One region of the Lutispora sp. QWL-02 genome, then DNA from elsewhere that is predicted to be linked to it. Evidence: a T-box and tRNA genes for the amino acid it is inferred to sense, from the RefSeq annotation. Region 1 holds a T-box; the other holds one or more tRNA genes.
What was found. The T-box of region 1 lies ahead of metG (methionine--tRNA ligase). A T-box ahead of a tRNA ligase gene usually reads a tRNA of that ligase, here a tRNA-Met.
Positions count from the first base shown of each region.

Region 1 (7,713 bases):
ACACATGTGTAAAGTGTTTCCTTGCATCTCTCTTTATTTTCTTTCACCGTAATCCAAGGCTGTTCTTCATCAAAATATTTATTTGCAGAACGTATGAATGAGAATATTGTTTCAATGGCATCTTTAAAATGGCCTTGCTCAATAAAATCTGCCGAAATCGCATATAGCCCTTTTAGCGTTTCTCTTATTTCAGGATTGCATTGACCCTGCGGCACTTTACCATCAAAAAATTTTTGTATAAAAACAAGGCTTCTATTAACAAAATTACCATATGCACCGAGCAGCTCTCCATTATGGCTATTAATAAATTCCCTCCATGAAAAGTCGGCATCTCTCGTCTCAGGGCCATTAGCTATAAAGAAATAGCGAATAGTGTCCGGATCATAGTGCTCAATAAGATATGGTATCCATACAGCCCAGTTTTGGCTCGTGGATATTTTTCTGCCTTCAAGCGTTACATACTCGCTTGATATTATCCTATCCGGCAGGTGAAAGCCGCCATGAGCCTTGAGCAATGCGGGAAGTATGACAGTATGAAAAGGAATATTATCTTTACCATGTACATAATAATGCAAAGACTTTTCAGCCCATATGGACTTCCAGTTCACACCCCGGGCCTGTGCCCATTTTTTGCTTGCCGAAAGATATCCTAATACTGCTTCAACCCATACATATATCTTTTTATTTTCGAATCCTTCTGCAGGGACAGGTATGCCCCATTCCAGATCCCTGGTCACAGCCCTGTCTCTAAGGCCTTCATCAACATATCTTTTTGACAGCCCTATTGCATTGGCTCTCCAGCCGCAAGAATTGGTGATATAGTCATTAATGAACTGCTCCAGCTTTGATAATGCCAAAAAGAAATGCTCAGATGATTTGAAAATCGGGGTTTCACCACAGATTCCGCAGCTTCTGTCATTTAGATTGGCTGGGTCTAAAAGAGCCCCACAAGCGTCACACTGATCACCCTTGGCACTGCTTCCACAGTTGGGGCATTTGCCTATAACAAATCTATCCGGGAGAAATCGATTGCACTCTTCGCAAAAGGCTTGTTCTATGGTTTTACTATAGATATAACCACTTTCCAAAAGATCCGTAAAGAACTCCTGGACAAAATCAATGTGATAAGGGTCATTGGTCTGGGTGTACAAGTCATAAGAAAAGCCTAGTTTTTCAAAGCAAGCCTTAAATTCATTATGATAGCGGTCTGCTATCTGTTCAGGAGATACACCCTCCTTGCTTGCCCTGATCTGAATAGGCGTGCCGTGGCAATCGCTTCCTGACACATAGCACACGTTATATTTTTTCAGTCTGAAATACCTCGCTAAAATGTCACCCGGCAGCAAAGCTGCAATATGGCCTATATGAAGCGATCCATTTGCATAAGGCCAGGCTCCTCCAATAAATATGTCCATTAAAAACACCTCCTGATTTTTTAAGTCGTCTGATCATGTATATAAGAACAAATAAATAAAGCCCTCACCCCCAGGTATTATCCTGGGGACGAGAGCACTATACTCCGTGGTACCACCCCGGTTCGCTGATGACTTACGGCATCAGCCTCAACAAGTACGTCAGAATAATAAATTCTGATTATACTCCGGCACTGTAACGGGTGCAGCCGTCGCAGCCTAAATCCATAAGAAAATCGGTGCGAATGCTCCGAGACCATGTTCACCTGTCTATTCTTTACTCCTTTTCACCAGCCGGAGCTCTCTGCTAAAGTCATCGACGGCTACTCTTCTCTTCATCGCATATATAATATTAACATATTTGTAATATTCTAATACAAACAACTCTATGAGTCAATGGGTCAAGCAAAATTTTTCTGCTTCATGCTGCCGGATTGTTTATAACCCCGATAAACAAAGGGCATGCATCTGCTCCTGTTATTGCGAATATAAAAGGCCTGTCAAGGATCATCTCAGCTGTGCCGTCCGGCCTTGCTGCTCCCACATAATCAATCTTAGTAAATGCAGTAGCTTCGCATCCTTTTTCATCAATAGAGATTGCTGCTGATTGTTTTATCTTCGAAACAAATATGGGCTTTGTTTCAGATAATGGTGTAAAATCTGCTGTTCCGGCTTCAAAAGCGCTTTTAATGCCCAAGCTTTCTACAGATTTCCTCAAGTCAAGCTCTGCTTTATATTTGAACTTAGGAATTTTGAATATGACTTTCCCAAATTGACGCTTCTCTGAAAATAAGGAGTTGACAGCCTCCGACAGTATCTTAGGATCTGATACCATATCCATGGGTGATATTCCTTCATCAGGCAGAATAAACACCATGCTGCCGCCATTTTTAAAAGAAAGGCCGGATGCAGTATAACCGTCTGCTCCCACAAATCTGTGGCTGCCACGAGTCATATTCATGAAATCACAGCTTATAGTGCTTCCATCTTCAAGATGAAAAGTGTCTTTTGCGGTTTTATCGGCATTGAAACTGTCCACCCATTCATCATAAAAATATACGGTATTGAGAAGGGTCATCACCTGTTCAGAATCTATTGGGAAATCATCGGGATCGGTGCCAAGCTTTCCTCCTGTATGCTCTGATACCCATTCGCTGATTTTTCTTGATGTATATTTATCATCAAAATCCACACTGAAAGAATGAGCATAATAATCTGCAGCCATTTTCCCCAAGAAGCTTTTATTGAATTCAATATCTTTATTAAGCCATAATGAATTTGCAAGATTCAACCTTCCAATCTCATTATAAAAATACAATTTGCGGAATAGTTTTCCGGTCTGCTCCCTTATCATATCCATATCATTCATGTTTACTGCTTTTAGGATTTCTTCCTGCGTGCTTCCCTGGGCGCTTTCCGCCATCATTGCAAGGGCCATATACAAGCTCATAGGAGAATATAAAGCGTTTGTTTTTGAATCTTCTTCTCTCAAAATTATTGAGGCAGAATTAAAAGAAAATTCCTTAAGACTATCAATAAATTCTTCATCTATTTCTTCTCGCCGCTTATATTTTTCTTCAGACTCATTAAAACCTATTTTTTCGGGGTATTTGGGCTTCGCAATTATATGATCCGAATTAACGTTACCGGCAAACAGATAAGAGCATAATATAGCAGCAATTACGGCAAAAGCAGCTCCATACCAAATTAAATTATGCGCCTTTCTTCCAGCCCTTTGAGCATTCAACATTTGCCAACCTCCTTTTAATCAATACTTAACCAGTTTGATCTATATAACTTTATTATATCAACATTCACTTACTATTGACGGCAAATAAAGGAAATAGTTCCAACAATAAAACGGCTCCTTGCGGAGCCGCTTTACTATCTATTCCATTTTTTCTCCATTGTCTATTACAATTTGCCCTTCAAACACATATGCATTGTTCATACGCATCACTTCTCTAAAGAAGTTCAGCGGAACAAAAGTCCTTCCTTCAAATGCCTCCGGAGCAGTTCCCAATTGAATGGGGGCGGTTTTCATATAAATATAATTATCTTGGCCTATTTTTAGTGAAATGCCTTTGCCAACCATAATGCTTTTCGATTCGCCATCCCAGGCTACTTCAAAGCCCAACGCTTCAGCTGCTGCGCGGAGCGGGACCATGATAGTTCCCTGTTCATTGGTGTAGGCCCGCGGGCCATCTATTTTCTTGTTATCAACAATGATGTCCATATCCGCCGCATCATCTAATACGATCACCTTTATCGGATTTGTTTGTGCCGGGATGCTTCTTGTAGACGGGCCATATAAAACAACAAGCTTTCTGTTTTCCAGATCACCTTTAAAGCTTTTTCCTGTTTGTGAAATAATTTCTGTAGCATCCGAAATATTTAATTTTAATGTATTATCAGCGCTGACCAAATCTTTGCCAAACATATCGACCTTAACATTTTCAGCTTGGCTTTGAACGGCAACAACTTTGGCATTATATTGGGCCGGATATATCATAATCATTGGCGCATTTGCTTCATAGAACCCTGTGATCACTGCGCCTGTCATAATTTCAGCATTGTTTACAATATATGTATCATCAGATACTATTATGTTTGCTTCCAACCCTTCTTCATTTATAACATAGATCATCTTGGAGCCTTTGACCCCTTCACGATCGGTTATTTTCTTGACCACTCCGGTAAAAGAATTGAAATATGATTGAGGCAGAATTTCCTTGATCTGTTCTGCGTCACTGATGATCCTTAAATCTTCCGGGCCAGCTGCAAAGGCTGTAATTGTTGAAAGCGATAGAATAGATACGGATAAAAATCCTGCAAATACTTTTTTAAATTTCATGATGTATTTTCTCCTTTTTAAATATGTTTTACACTACTTAGACATCATAAATAAAAAAAAGTTCCACACAGCTCCAAAGGATAACTCTGCAAAAAAAATCTCAGCTTATGCGAACATATGTTTGCATAAGCTGAAAAACTTTGGTAAAATTATAGTAAAAGCTGACTATAGAGGTGTATTTTATGAACCTTATAGAGAAAATTAAAATATTATCCGATTCTGCAAAATATGATGTATCCTGTTCATCCAGCGGCAGCGACAGGAAAAACAAAAAAGGCGGAATAGGAAATGCTGCTCCTGCTGGCATATGCCACAGTTGGACTCCTGACGGCAGGTGCGTTTCATTATTAAAAGTGTTGTTTACAAACTCCTGTATATATGACTGCAAATACTGCATCAATCGTTCTTCAAACGATATACCCAGGGCTTCTTTTACTCCCGATGAGCTGGCAAGCCTCACCATCAACTTTTACAGAAGGAATTACATAGAAGGACTTTTCCTCAGCTCCGCGATATGCCAAAGCCCGGACTACACCATGGAACAGCTTTTAAAATCTGTCAAGAAGCTGAGGGAAGAAGAGAATTTTAACGGATATATTCATATAAAGGCTATACCGGGAGCGAGCAATACACTTATAGAGGAGACAGGAAAATATGCGGACAGGATGAGCGTCAATATTGAGCTTCCATCCAATGAAAGCCTTAAGCTTTTAGCCCCTCAGAAGACCAAGGAGTCCATAATAAAGCCTATGGGACTCATTAAATCCGGGATAATTCAGAATCAGGAAGAAAAGCAAAGGTTTAAAAGCGCCCCTAAATTCGTGCCGGGAGGCCAATCCACCCAATTGATCATTGGAGCCACAAAGGACAATGATTTAAAGATTTTGAAGCTTTCGGAATCTCTCTATCATAGCTATGGGCTCAAAAGAGTGTATTACTCTGCTTATATCCCTGTTTCCAAGCACCCCAGCCTTCCTGCGATAAGCATGCCTCCGCTCCTGCGGGAACACAGACTTTATCAGGCAGACTGGCTTCTGAGATTCTATGGTTTTAATTCTGACGAGCTTTTAAATGAAAGGAATCCCAACTTTGACGAGCTGCTGGATCCAAAAAGTGACTGGGCTCTGAGAAATCTGGATAAATTTCCTGTAGAAGTCAATAAAGCGGATTATTTTATGCTGCTAAGGGTTCCCGGCATAGGAGTGAAATCCGCTCAGCGCATCCTCCAGGCAAGAAGGGTTTCTGTCCTTGGCTTTGATGACCTAAAAAAGCTAGGTATAGTTTTGAAGAGAGCAAAATATTTTATAACCTGCAAGGGCAAGTATTTTCCTCAAAAAAGCATTCCGACCAATTCGCTATCAATAAGAAGAAATATACTGTCGGAAGACAATATCAAGATCCATGAGAGTTCGGAGCAGCTGTCCTTCTTTACCCTTTTCCCGGGGATTATGGCTGCTAAAGAAAATATATCAAGGATTACAGGTGAATTATGATGCTCTATTATATATATGACGGCACCTTTGATGGGCTTTTGACAGCTATATACGATGCATATTATGAAAAGGATTTCCCTGAGCAGATTGTCCCTTTAAATAGCTTTACAGATAATTTCCTGATAAGGAGGCATCATATACAGACTGACATGGATAAATCCAGAAAAGTCCACGATGCAACAGTAAAAAAGATATCCAAAAATGCATTGGGCAACATAATGTATGCTTATTTATCAGAGCATGAAAATGCGGGTATTTACATACTGGAGTATCTAAGATTTGGATTTAAGGTGGGAAAGATCGTAGATTCCTACCTGTCCGACGACAGGGTATGCAATATAAACAAGCTGGTTGCAAAAATAAACAGGGAAAAGCATCTGCTGTTGGGAATTATAAGGTTCAGGCTCCTGCAGGACAATATTTATTATGCACCGATAGAGACACAATACAACACTGCGTGCCTCTTAGGAAAGCATTTTGCCGAGAGAATGGCCGACCAGATCTTCGTCATTCATGATATAAAGAGGAACTATGGAGTATTCTATGATAAGACCAAATGGTTTATGAGCGATATAGAAATAAATGGAGGGATAGAATTTCACGAGAAGGAGCTGTTTTATCAGGAGCTTTGGAAGCAGTATTTTGAAAGTATAACTATAAAGGATAGGATAAATCCAAAGCTCCAGGCCAATTTTATGCCTAAGAAATACTGGAAGTATCTGATCGAGATGAAATAGCTATAATTCCCGCTTCATATCATAATAGGCACAGGTCATGCCAAATATTTCAATATCCTTTATATATTTCAGCCCGATTTTTTCTATAACTTTTTTTGAAGCGGTGTTATCAGTCTTGGCAAAGGCGACTATCCTATCCAGCCCCAGCACATCAAAACCAAAGTCCAAAGCCGCTCCGGCGGCTTCAGTGGCATAACCCAATCCCCAATATTCTTTACCGAGAGCATAGAGCACTTCTACTTCATCATTTTGCTTCACAAAATTAAGTCCGCAATGCCCAATCATTCTACCGCTTTCTTTTTCGATTACAGCCCATATGCCGTAACCTTTTTCTTCCCAATGCTTTGACATACCAGCCATAGACTTTTCAACTTCTTCTTTTGTATAGCCTCTCCCTCTCGGAAGCCATTGGCCCACTTCATCCTGCCCCATAATCTTTGAATACTCGTCTATGTCCCCATTTTTGAAATGGCGCAGATAAAGCCTTTCAGTCTCCAATTGATTATTTCTTTTATTTAACATAAAAATCCCACCCTTTCCGGACTGTCATCAATAACCCCTAAGAAAGTGAGCATGATTTCACTCCTCGTTTCATTCTTAAACTCCGCATTCCTCTACGTCTTCAATTCAACCTTATTTCTTTAATCATATAAATATTACAAGCATATTTATATGAGCCTTAGTACAAACTTTCCCTCTTATTATTATATCTTACACAAGATACCAATTTCAACTAAGCTATTGCTTCATTTTTTAAAGTACATAAAATACCTCCTCAACTTCGCTCCATCTATATAGCGAAACTAAGGAGGCATTGCCGTTTAGTTCTTTAAACATAAATTTCTTATTCTTAATTGTTTGGACCGTAATCAACTATCATCCATTTTCCATCAACTTTATCGACAACCATAGCATTATGCTGCAATAAGCCCTCAGGCTTCGGACCATTTACTTTCTTTGTATCGTAAAAGAAGTGCACTAAATAGTGAAATCCGTCTTGTCTGCCCAATACGGAAGCTTCCGGGCTTACCGGTTCTATTTTGTAGCAGAACATATAATAATCAGGTTCATAATACTCGAAAAATATTCTATGTGGATTAACCTTCTTTTTATCCCATTTATTACCATACACATAAGACAATGCCTCCTTGTCCTTGATTTCTCCTGTCAGCTTATATTCATTTGAAGCCCTTATCACCCTAATTAAAATCTCTCGC
Region 1 covers NZ_CM177762.1:3,392,819-3,400,531, forward strand. The annotation lists gene metG (methionine--tRNA ligase) at 1-1,415, opposite strand, end outside; T-box leader at 1,497-1,760, opposite strand; gene AC4HCY_RS15995 (serpin family protein) at 1,834-3,162, opposite strand; gene AC4HCY_RS16000 (copper amine oxidase N-terminal domain-containing protein) at 3,301-4,266, opposite strand; gene AC4HCY_RS16005 (putative DNA modification/repair radical SAM protein) at 4,449-5,759, shown strand; gene AC4HCY_RS16010 (TIGR03915 family putative DNA repair protein) at 5,756-6,496, shown strand; gene AC4HCY_RS16015 (GNAT family N-acetyltransferase) at 6,497-7,018, opposite strand; gene AC4HCY_RS16020 (hypothetical protein) at 7,347-7,713, opposite strand, start outside.

Region 2 (7,713 bases), 2.2 Mb from region 1:
TTTGACCTTCCGTCTGTAATGATTATCATCTGTCTTATGATTCCGCAATCTCCATCCATAATAAAACCTCCTTTTTCTGTACTTATTGCCAAAAAAGGAGGTTTATATTCACATTCTATGCGGATTTCCAGAGCTTCGCTACCAATACGGTCATATCATCGGTTCTTTGGCCCTTGGATTTCTGGAGACAATTCTCCATTATGGCATCCGCCATTTTTTTGGGATTTCTTGTATCAATATTATATATCATATCTCCCAGCCATTTTTCCTTGTCCAAATCCTTAGCGTTGGCTTCCAGCACCCCGTCTGTAATCATGACTACAAAATCCCCATCGCCGATCTTCCTCCTGTTGAACTCAACATCTATCTTATCAAGTATGCCGGCAGGCAGAGAGCTGTTCTTGATTATATCCACATGATCCTCGTACTTTATAAAGGTTGATACGGCTCCTGCCTTTAAAAACTCCACCTCTCCATTGTATTGGTTTATTATGGTCATATCGACGGTGGCGTAATTCTCATCATCGGATTTTATCAGCAGAAGCGAATTCACAGCTTCCAAGGCTGTATTCTGATCATAGCCTGCGATCAAAAACCTCTCGAGCAGATTAAGGGCCATCCCGCTTTCCATGGCCGCTCTGGGTCCGCTGCCCATTCCGTCGCTCAGTATCATAAAAAACTTTCCATCCTTAAGCTCCATCATGGAATAATTATCTCCCGATACGGAAGAAGAGTTCTTTTGCATCCTGGCAATGCCTGTGGCAATACAATACTTATGAGCTTCCCTTAATCTCAGGGTGCATGTGTCCCTCCCCGAAAGGGCACAGGCCGCATCATATTTGACAAAATGCTTGCCTGTAATATTTCTTATCTCAGGGAGAAGCTTGTTCATGCACTCCTTTTTGCCCTTGCAATTTTTGTGCCTTATATCTATTTCAGTGCTGTACTTGTCGACGACTACGGTCACATCTTCAAGGCCTATACCCAGCTTATCCATATGAACGGCAATCTCTTCCTCCAGCTCTTTATCAAACTCCAGATTTGCATTGAATTTATTGGCCAGCCCGCTGATGAGCTTTGAGGTCTCTTGCATTTGACGGCTCAATGCATGCCGGCTGCTATCCACCTTCTTTTTCCATGCAATGGTATGCCTGTATATATCGTAATGGTATTTAAGCCTGCTCCATACTTTTTCAGGAAATAAGCATTTATTTATGATCTTTATACCCTTATCTCTCTCATCATAATTGCCGCTTTCTATTTCGGATAAAGCATTGAACATTTTTTGATAGGTGCCGTAGAATTCCTTTTTCCAGCAGGTATTATACATACCGCAGCCGTGGCATACATCCCTTACCACCTTTTCCAAGATCTCCGCCGCATCCAATTGAGAGAAATATTCCTTTCCTCCGAGACCGGCACTCATGGAAACAGACAGCTCCCTGAATACTTGGGATATCTCGGACAGCCTCTCTACAGTATAGTCCTTTACTCTGCTCTCTTCTCCTTTTTTCCTTGAAGAAGCGGCAGTATATCCCCATTTATGAGAAAATAATTTTTCTATCTTCTTATCAGGGATAAGCATGAATATCAAAGCAGCAGCCAAGATTTCTTCCAGCCTTATGAGAACCTCCGTCGAACCGTTTATATAGAAGGTCATGACGGCATTCCCAAGGATAAATCCCAGCACCGACATGAACCGGCCATAAGGTTTGAAGGCGGCCGCCAAAACTCCGCAAATTCCGTATACTCCGATTGCAGAAGGATATATATCACCGGACAGGGCTTGCAAAACTCCGAAAACAGTGCCTGATGCAGCTCCGGTTCCTATATTGCCGAAATGGGACAGCAGCAGGATTATTGATATGGATATGATGTTTTTAACCGACAGCTGCCAGATATGTACTGAGGCTCCCAAAAAAGCCGAGGTTATGAGCAATGAGGCAGAGATTATCTCCTCAGCAGATATTTTAGTCCTTTTTTTTATGTTGATGAAAAAGGAGACAGACTTGTCATAAATATTTATCAATGCGCACATCATGACGGATTCTATGATTATCATGAGCATGTCATAGAGATAATAATCTTTTATATAAAAAATAAAAATTCCTGCAGTCAGATTGGCCAATGGAGCAAATATGCTGAAAAACATTTTCTTATTAAGCCTTGTCCTCTTTATGATCAAATAAAAAAACAGCAGTACAAAGATCAGGATAATGTTTTTTAGCAAAAGTTCGGGACTATTGAGGCTGAATGAACCTGCAAGGATGCTGGTGCATATGACATAGGGACTCACACCGTTTATCATGGACGCACATAATAAAGCCATTGAGAAAGGATTTAAGAAATCCAGTATAACTATCCTCCCCATAAAAAATCCGAAAAAAGCCCCGCCGGCAATCAGCATAAAACCACTGCTCTGTGCAATAGCCCTCAGCTTGGGCATCGCTTTCTTCCCGGGAGCAATCAGATCTACCAATATACCCACCACCTGTTATTTATTAAATCAAGCTTTTGTGCCAACCGCTTCAATTTTATGATTCTGCAAATACTATGAAGTCTTTATCTTTAATCCTGTAAAGTTTATATTACCAAAAGCTGGCTGAAATATTTGTCAAGTTAGGTTTGGGCGGGAAAAAATATTTGTGACAAGTTAAACAACGAAATGACATAATCTTAAAATAATGCGACAAAAGAGGAGACGGAAACCACTGAAAGACACGGAATTTTTCACGGAAAAACACGGAAGGATTTTTTGTGAAGTTTCAGTGACTTTTCGTGTTTGCCGTTCCCCATCGCATTTTAAAACTAATGCGCCGGATTACTCGAGGGGCTGTTGACTCTGCTGCTGATTCAGGCTGTTGCTGCTGTTCAGATAGTTCAGGCGGTTGTTCAGATACATCAGATGCTTATCCATATCTACCTTCATTTCCTCATATTTTTGTTTTGCGGTCTGATCTTCAGTAGACTCGGCCGCCATCGAATAAGTGCCTTTTGCAGCCTCTGCTGATGCTATGGCTTTCTTTAAATCGCTTTGCACTGTCATTTTCAATTCACCTCATTTTAAAATTGATTTCATTAGATATTCTGTTTATTTAGCGAATTAATATGTAGAACATTTTTTGATTTTTTATGAATAAAATGCATTTTATTAAAAAAAGACTTTACAGTCCTTTTAATGGGGATTTCCCATGCATAATAAAAAATATCGCAAAACTTGCGATATTTTTTATTGAATCTTCTATTTTACGAGAAATTCTAAAATTTCTGCCGCATTGGTATCAGGCTTTGCTTTCGGAAAAACCTTCATAACCTTTCCTTCTTCATCGATTATATAAGTTGAGCGCACTACGCCCATGCTTGTTTTGCCATAAATTTTTTTCTCCTGCCATACACCATATGCCTGAATTGCCTTGAGCTCCGGATCCGATAACAGGATAAAAGGCAGCTCATATTTGGTCACAAAGCTCTGGTGGGATTTTTCACTGTCCTTGCTGATGCCTATGATCACAATATCATTGTTCTTAAAGCTGTCATATAAAGCTTTAAAGGCTTGAGCCTGGCGTGAGCATCCGGGAGTATTATCCTTGGGATAAAAATACACGACCACCTTTTTGCCTCGAAAATCAGAAAGGCTTACGGCATTGCCATCCTTGTCATTCAATGTAAAATCAGGTGCTTTTTCTCCAATATGCAACATAGCTTTATCTCCCTTACTTCTTTATTAGCAATATTATGGCATTTTTTATACCATACTTCAAGATTATGGAGCAAAAGAAATCTATACTTCCCTATAAATTATAAAAAGCTTGCAAAGTTATTTGCTTTGCAAGCTTTGTTTCAAATGGAGCTGGTGGACGGAATTGAACCCCCGACCTGCTGATTACAAGTCAGCTGCTCTACCTGCTGAGCTACACCAGCGTATCTAAATTATTATAGGCTTTATGGTGACCCATGGGGGAATCGAACCCCCGTTACCGCCGTGAGAGGGCGATGTCTTGACCGCTTGACCAATGGGCCATATCTTTTGCTTCAAAAATAAATGGTAGCGGCGATTGGATTTGAACCAATGACCGTTCGGGTATGAACCGAATGCTCTAGCCAACTGAGCTACGCCGCCGTTATCTGATTGTAATGCATCATGACAATCATCTTTTAAATTTTGGTTGCGGGGGAGGGATTTGAACCCACGACCTCCGGGTTATGAGCCCGACGAGCTACCGGACTGCTCTACCCCGCGATGAATACTGGTGCCGGAGACCGGAATCGAACCGGTACGGTCTTTTGGGACCGCAGGATTTTAAGTCCTGTGCGTCTGCCAGTTCCGCCACTCCGGCCAACTGCTCGGCTATCACCGTACAGCGACAAATATAATTATATATGTTTTATCCCCAATCGTCAACAACAATTTTATGAAATATAAAAAAATCCTGAATTGGAGGCTCTAAAAGACTCCGCTGTATTTTATTACCATGCCCTCAAGATTATCATTTTCGCTTATGATGATCTCCTCAGCATTCAGCTTTTCCATAATATATTTTGTTATAAAAATACCTGCAGGTATGATATCGGCTCTTTCTTTCTGCAAGCCTTTTACAACATACCTTTCTTTAACCGACATAGCCTTCAAGTTTTCAAAAATTTTGTTTAAAAATTCTCTGGCTAATATAGTATTGTGAACTATCTCCCAATCATATACTTTCATTTGATGGAAAATCGAAGCCGCAGTTGTCGCGGTACCGCCAATAGCCACTATTCTGCCTATTTTCTTATTTTTCAAAAAAGATAAAGCGTCCCTAAACAAAAGATCCAGATTTTTTTCCAGGGCATTTATATCTGATTGATGGATCGGATTTGTTTTGATAAACTTTTCCGTCATCCTGACGGCTCCTGCATTAATACTGGCAGAATAAAGGATATTCTCACCTTCGCTCAACACCAATTCAGTGCTTCCGCCTCCAACATCTATAACAAGAAGGTTTTCACTCTTCCCGAGGCCATAGGATGCTCCAAACATGCCTATCGCTGCTTCCTCTTCTCCATCTAAAACTTTTATGGTCAAACCGGTTTCATTTTTCACCTTTTCCAGGAAATCTTCTCTGTTGCCTGCATCTCTTATAGCGCTGGTAGCAGCTATTGTAATCCTTTCCGCTCCAAAGTCTTCCGCTTTTTTCATAAAATATTTGATCGCTTCAATGTTTTTCTGCATCGCTTTTTCGGTAAGCAAGCTTGAATGTCCCATATCTTTGCCTATCCTGGTCGTAATAACTTCTTTAGTCTTTCGCTTGAAATTACCTCCTACAACCTCACATAACATCAATCTTATAGAATTAGTTCCCAAATCTATTGCGGCAATTTTACTCATACGAATCTCCTTTATGTTAGTTTTTAAAAACAATACTGTCAGCATAACTGACAGTATCATTGATTATATAATTTTATCTCTGGGCAATGTCTCCCTTGCGGCTATAACCGCCGCTTCTCTTTGACTCTCTATTCTTCATAAATTCCTGAAGCCTTTCCTCGCTCTCCTTCATGAATTTCGAAAGCCTATCCTCAAAGCTTCCGTTCTGGGTCTTCTTAAATTCTTGCTGCCAGTCTATTTCAACAGGCTTTGTGGACTTTTTAATCGTCTGGGCCTGCTTGATCGACAGATTTATCTTTCCGTCTCGGTCTATGTTCAATACCTTCACTCTGACCGATTGTTTTTCTTTTAGATAGCTGTTTATATCTTTTATATACGTATCAGCAATCTCTGAAATGTGGACCAGTCCGGTTTTCCCCCCCGATAGTTGAACAAAAGCACCAAATTTGGTTATATTGGCTACAACTCCATCAACTATCATACCTTCCTCTATAGGCATACTGAAAAAATTCCTCCTTTAATTTGCAATGGGTGATAATTAAAAATAATTTCCAGAAGATATTAGAAAAAAATTACTATAACTAATTACCCCCTTCTTGCAAATTGACATCAGACGAGGACTGATCAACATATACTCTCTCATCGGGCTTAACCAATCCAAGCTGCTCCCGGGCTGCTTTCTCGATATACTCCTTGGTTGAAGTATCCTTAAGCATGTCCTGCAGCTTTTGATTCTCTTTTTTGGCTGTTTGAATTTTCCCGGATATCTCCTGCTGTGATTTTTTCAGCCTGTATATGGTGACTTGCTGGCTGGCAATGGTGAAGGCAGCATAAAGAATAAATATAAACGCAAAAAAATTAGTCCATATTATTTTCTTTTTTCTTTTACTCTTCATAATGCCTATCCTCCCAAATTTCTATAGCCGTTGTTCATCCTCTTTATGATTATCCCTTTTAATTATCAGTTTATAATATTTCTTCGCATCTCTCAATAGTTTTTTAGGCAATAATGCTTTTTTCTTAGTTTTTATTATTTTTGTTTTCAAATATTCCCTTATCTTGGAAAAAGGGCGTACAATAAAATACCATAAAAACCTTAAAGGCAAAATTATCAAACGGCTCCCTCTTTTTACTGCAGCTCTTATGGATTGAAGTATATAGGAAAATAACGCTGCTGCTATTTTGCTGATTATTTTTTCATATAAAAAGAAGCCGACGACGAAGCCTATAAAAACATAAATCCTCAAATCACCATAATTGCTGGAGAATATGGCCCATACTGCTATCATAAGGGTCATCAGCAAAAACAATATATCCCAGAGGGAAGTGATCATCCCTTTTGTTCTGTGGACACCCTTGATCACCCTGTACATATCATACGCTAGTCCGATTATTATCCCGCCATATACAGTAATAGAAAAAACGTAAACTTGAAAATGTACTGTCTCCATAGGAAAACCTCCATTACTGCAGCGTACTTTTTATTTGAAGAGACTCTTAAAAAACCCTCTTTCGTTCTTGTATGCTCCCTTTGATTCATATGCTATCGAGTGTACAAGGCCTTTGATCGACACATTTCCATCATTGACATCCAGGCTGCTGATGCGCAAATCCTCGCCTTTTATCACAAGCTCTCCCATTTGTGTGCTCACAATCACATTGCTTTCATCAAAGCTGCCTACATCCGTAACTCCGCTTATATTAAGCTTTTCCCGGCTTTCAAGAGTGATATTATGGTGTTTGGCTTTTATGCCTTTAATATCTTCCATATATAGACCTCCTGCACCTGCTAAAATAGAGAACTTTATTCATTTATATGCGGGATCAACCATAATATGTGTCTTAACCTTCCAAAATCCTGTACATTTCCTTGGCTTCATCCTTGGCTGCCTTTTCGTTTATGCTCAGGACTTCTGCTCTTATCCTCCTGTCCCCGAATACAATCTCAATTATATCCCCTATCTTTACCTCCGCTCCGGGCTTTGATATCTTTCCGTTGAGATATATCTTATCCCCCTCGCAGGCTTCCTTGGCGACAGTCCTTCTCTTTATCAATCTTGATACTTTAAGGAATTTATCCAATCTCATATATTTTCCTCCTTAGAATAGAACTCAGAACTCAGAGCTCAGGGTGAATGTATTCCTCTTGGGTCTTATCAGTCAACACAATAGATGCATCAATGAGTTATTGCAGTAAAGCAAAGTCAAGTCTCATTCTACAAAAAAATCAGGTCATAGACCTGATTTTGCTCTGCGTATGTAATTAAGCGCTTTTACTTGTTGACAGAATCTTTAAGATCCTTGCCTGGTTTGAATAATGGAGCTTTTGAAGCCGGTATCTTTATTTC
Region 2 covers NZ_CM177762.1:1,163,427-1,171,139, reverse strand. The annotation lists gene AC4HCY_RS05175 (vWA domain-containing protein) at 1-59, opposite strand, end outside; gene spoIIE (stage II sporulation protein E) at 116-2,479, opposite strand; gene AC4HCY_RS05165 (DUF1657 domain-containing protein) at 2,822-3,046, opposite strand; gene bcp (thioredoxin-dependent thiol peroxidase) at 3,242-3,700, opposite strand; tRNA gene AC4HCY_RS05155 (tRNA-Thr) at 3,846-3,921, opposite strand; tRNA gene AC4HCY_RS05150 (tRNA-Glu) at 3,946-4,020, opposite strand; tRNA gene AC4HCY_RS05145 (tRNA-Met) at 4,044-4,120, opposite strand; tRNA gene AC4HCY_RS05140 (tRNA-Met) at 4,164-4,240, opposite strand; tRNA gene AC4HCY_RS05135 (tRNA-Leu) at 4,249-4,337, opposite strand; gene AC4HCY_RS05130 (Ppx/GppA phosphatase family protein) at 4,445-5,365, opposite strand; gene AC4HCY_RS05125 (S1 domain-containing RNA-binding protein) at 5,439-5,864, opposite strand; gene ftsL (cell division protein FtsL) at 5,947-6,261, opposite strand; gene yabQ (spore cortex biosynthesis protein YabQ) at 6,283-6,816, opposite strand; gene yabP (sporulation protein YabP) at 6,847-7,134, opposite strand; gene AC4HCY_RS05105 (RNA-binding S4 domain-containing protein) at 7,208-7,453, opposite strand; gene AC4HCY_RS05100 (HU family DNA-binding protein) at 7,639-7,713, opposite strand, start outside.
Region 2: it has a tRNA-Met gene. The T-box ahead of metG (methionine--tRNA ligase) is inferred to sense a tRNA for this amino acid. The anticodon was not compared.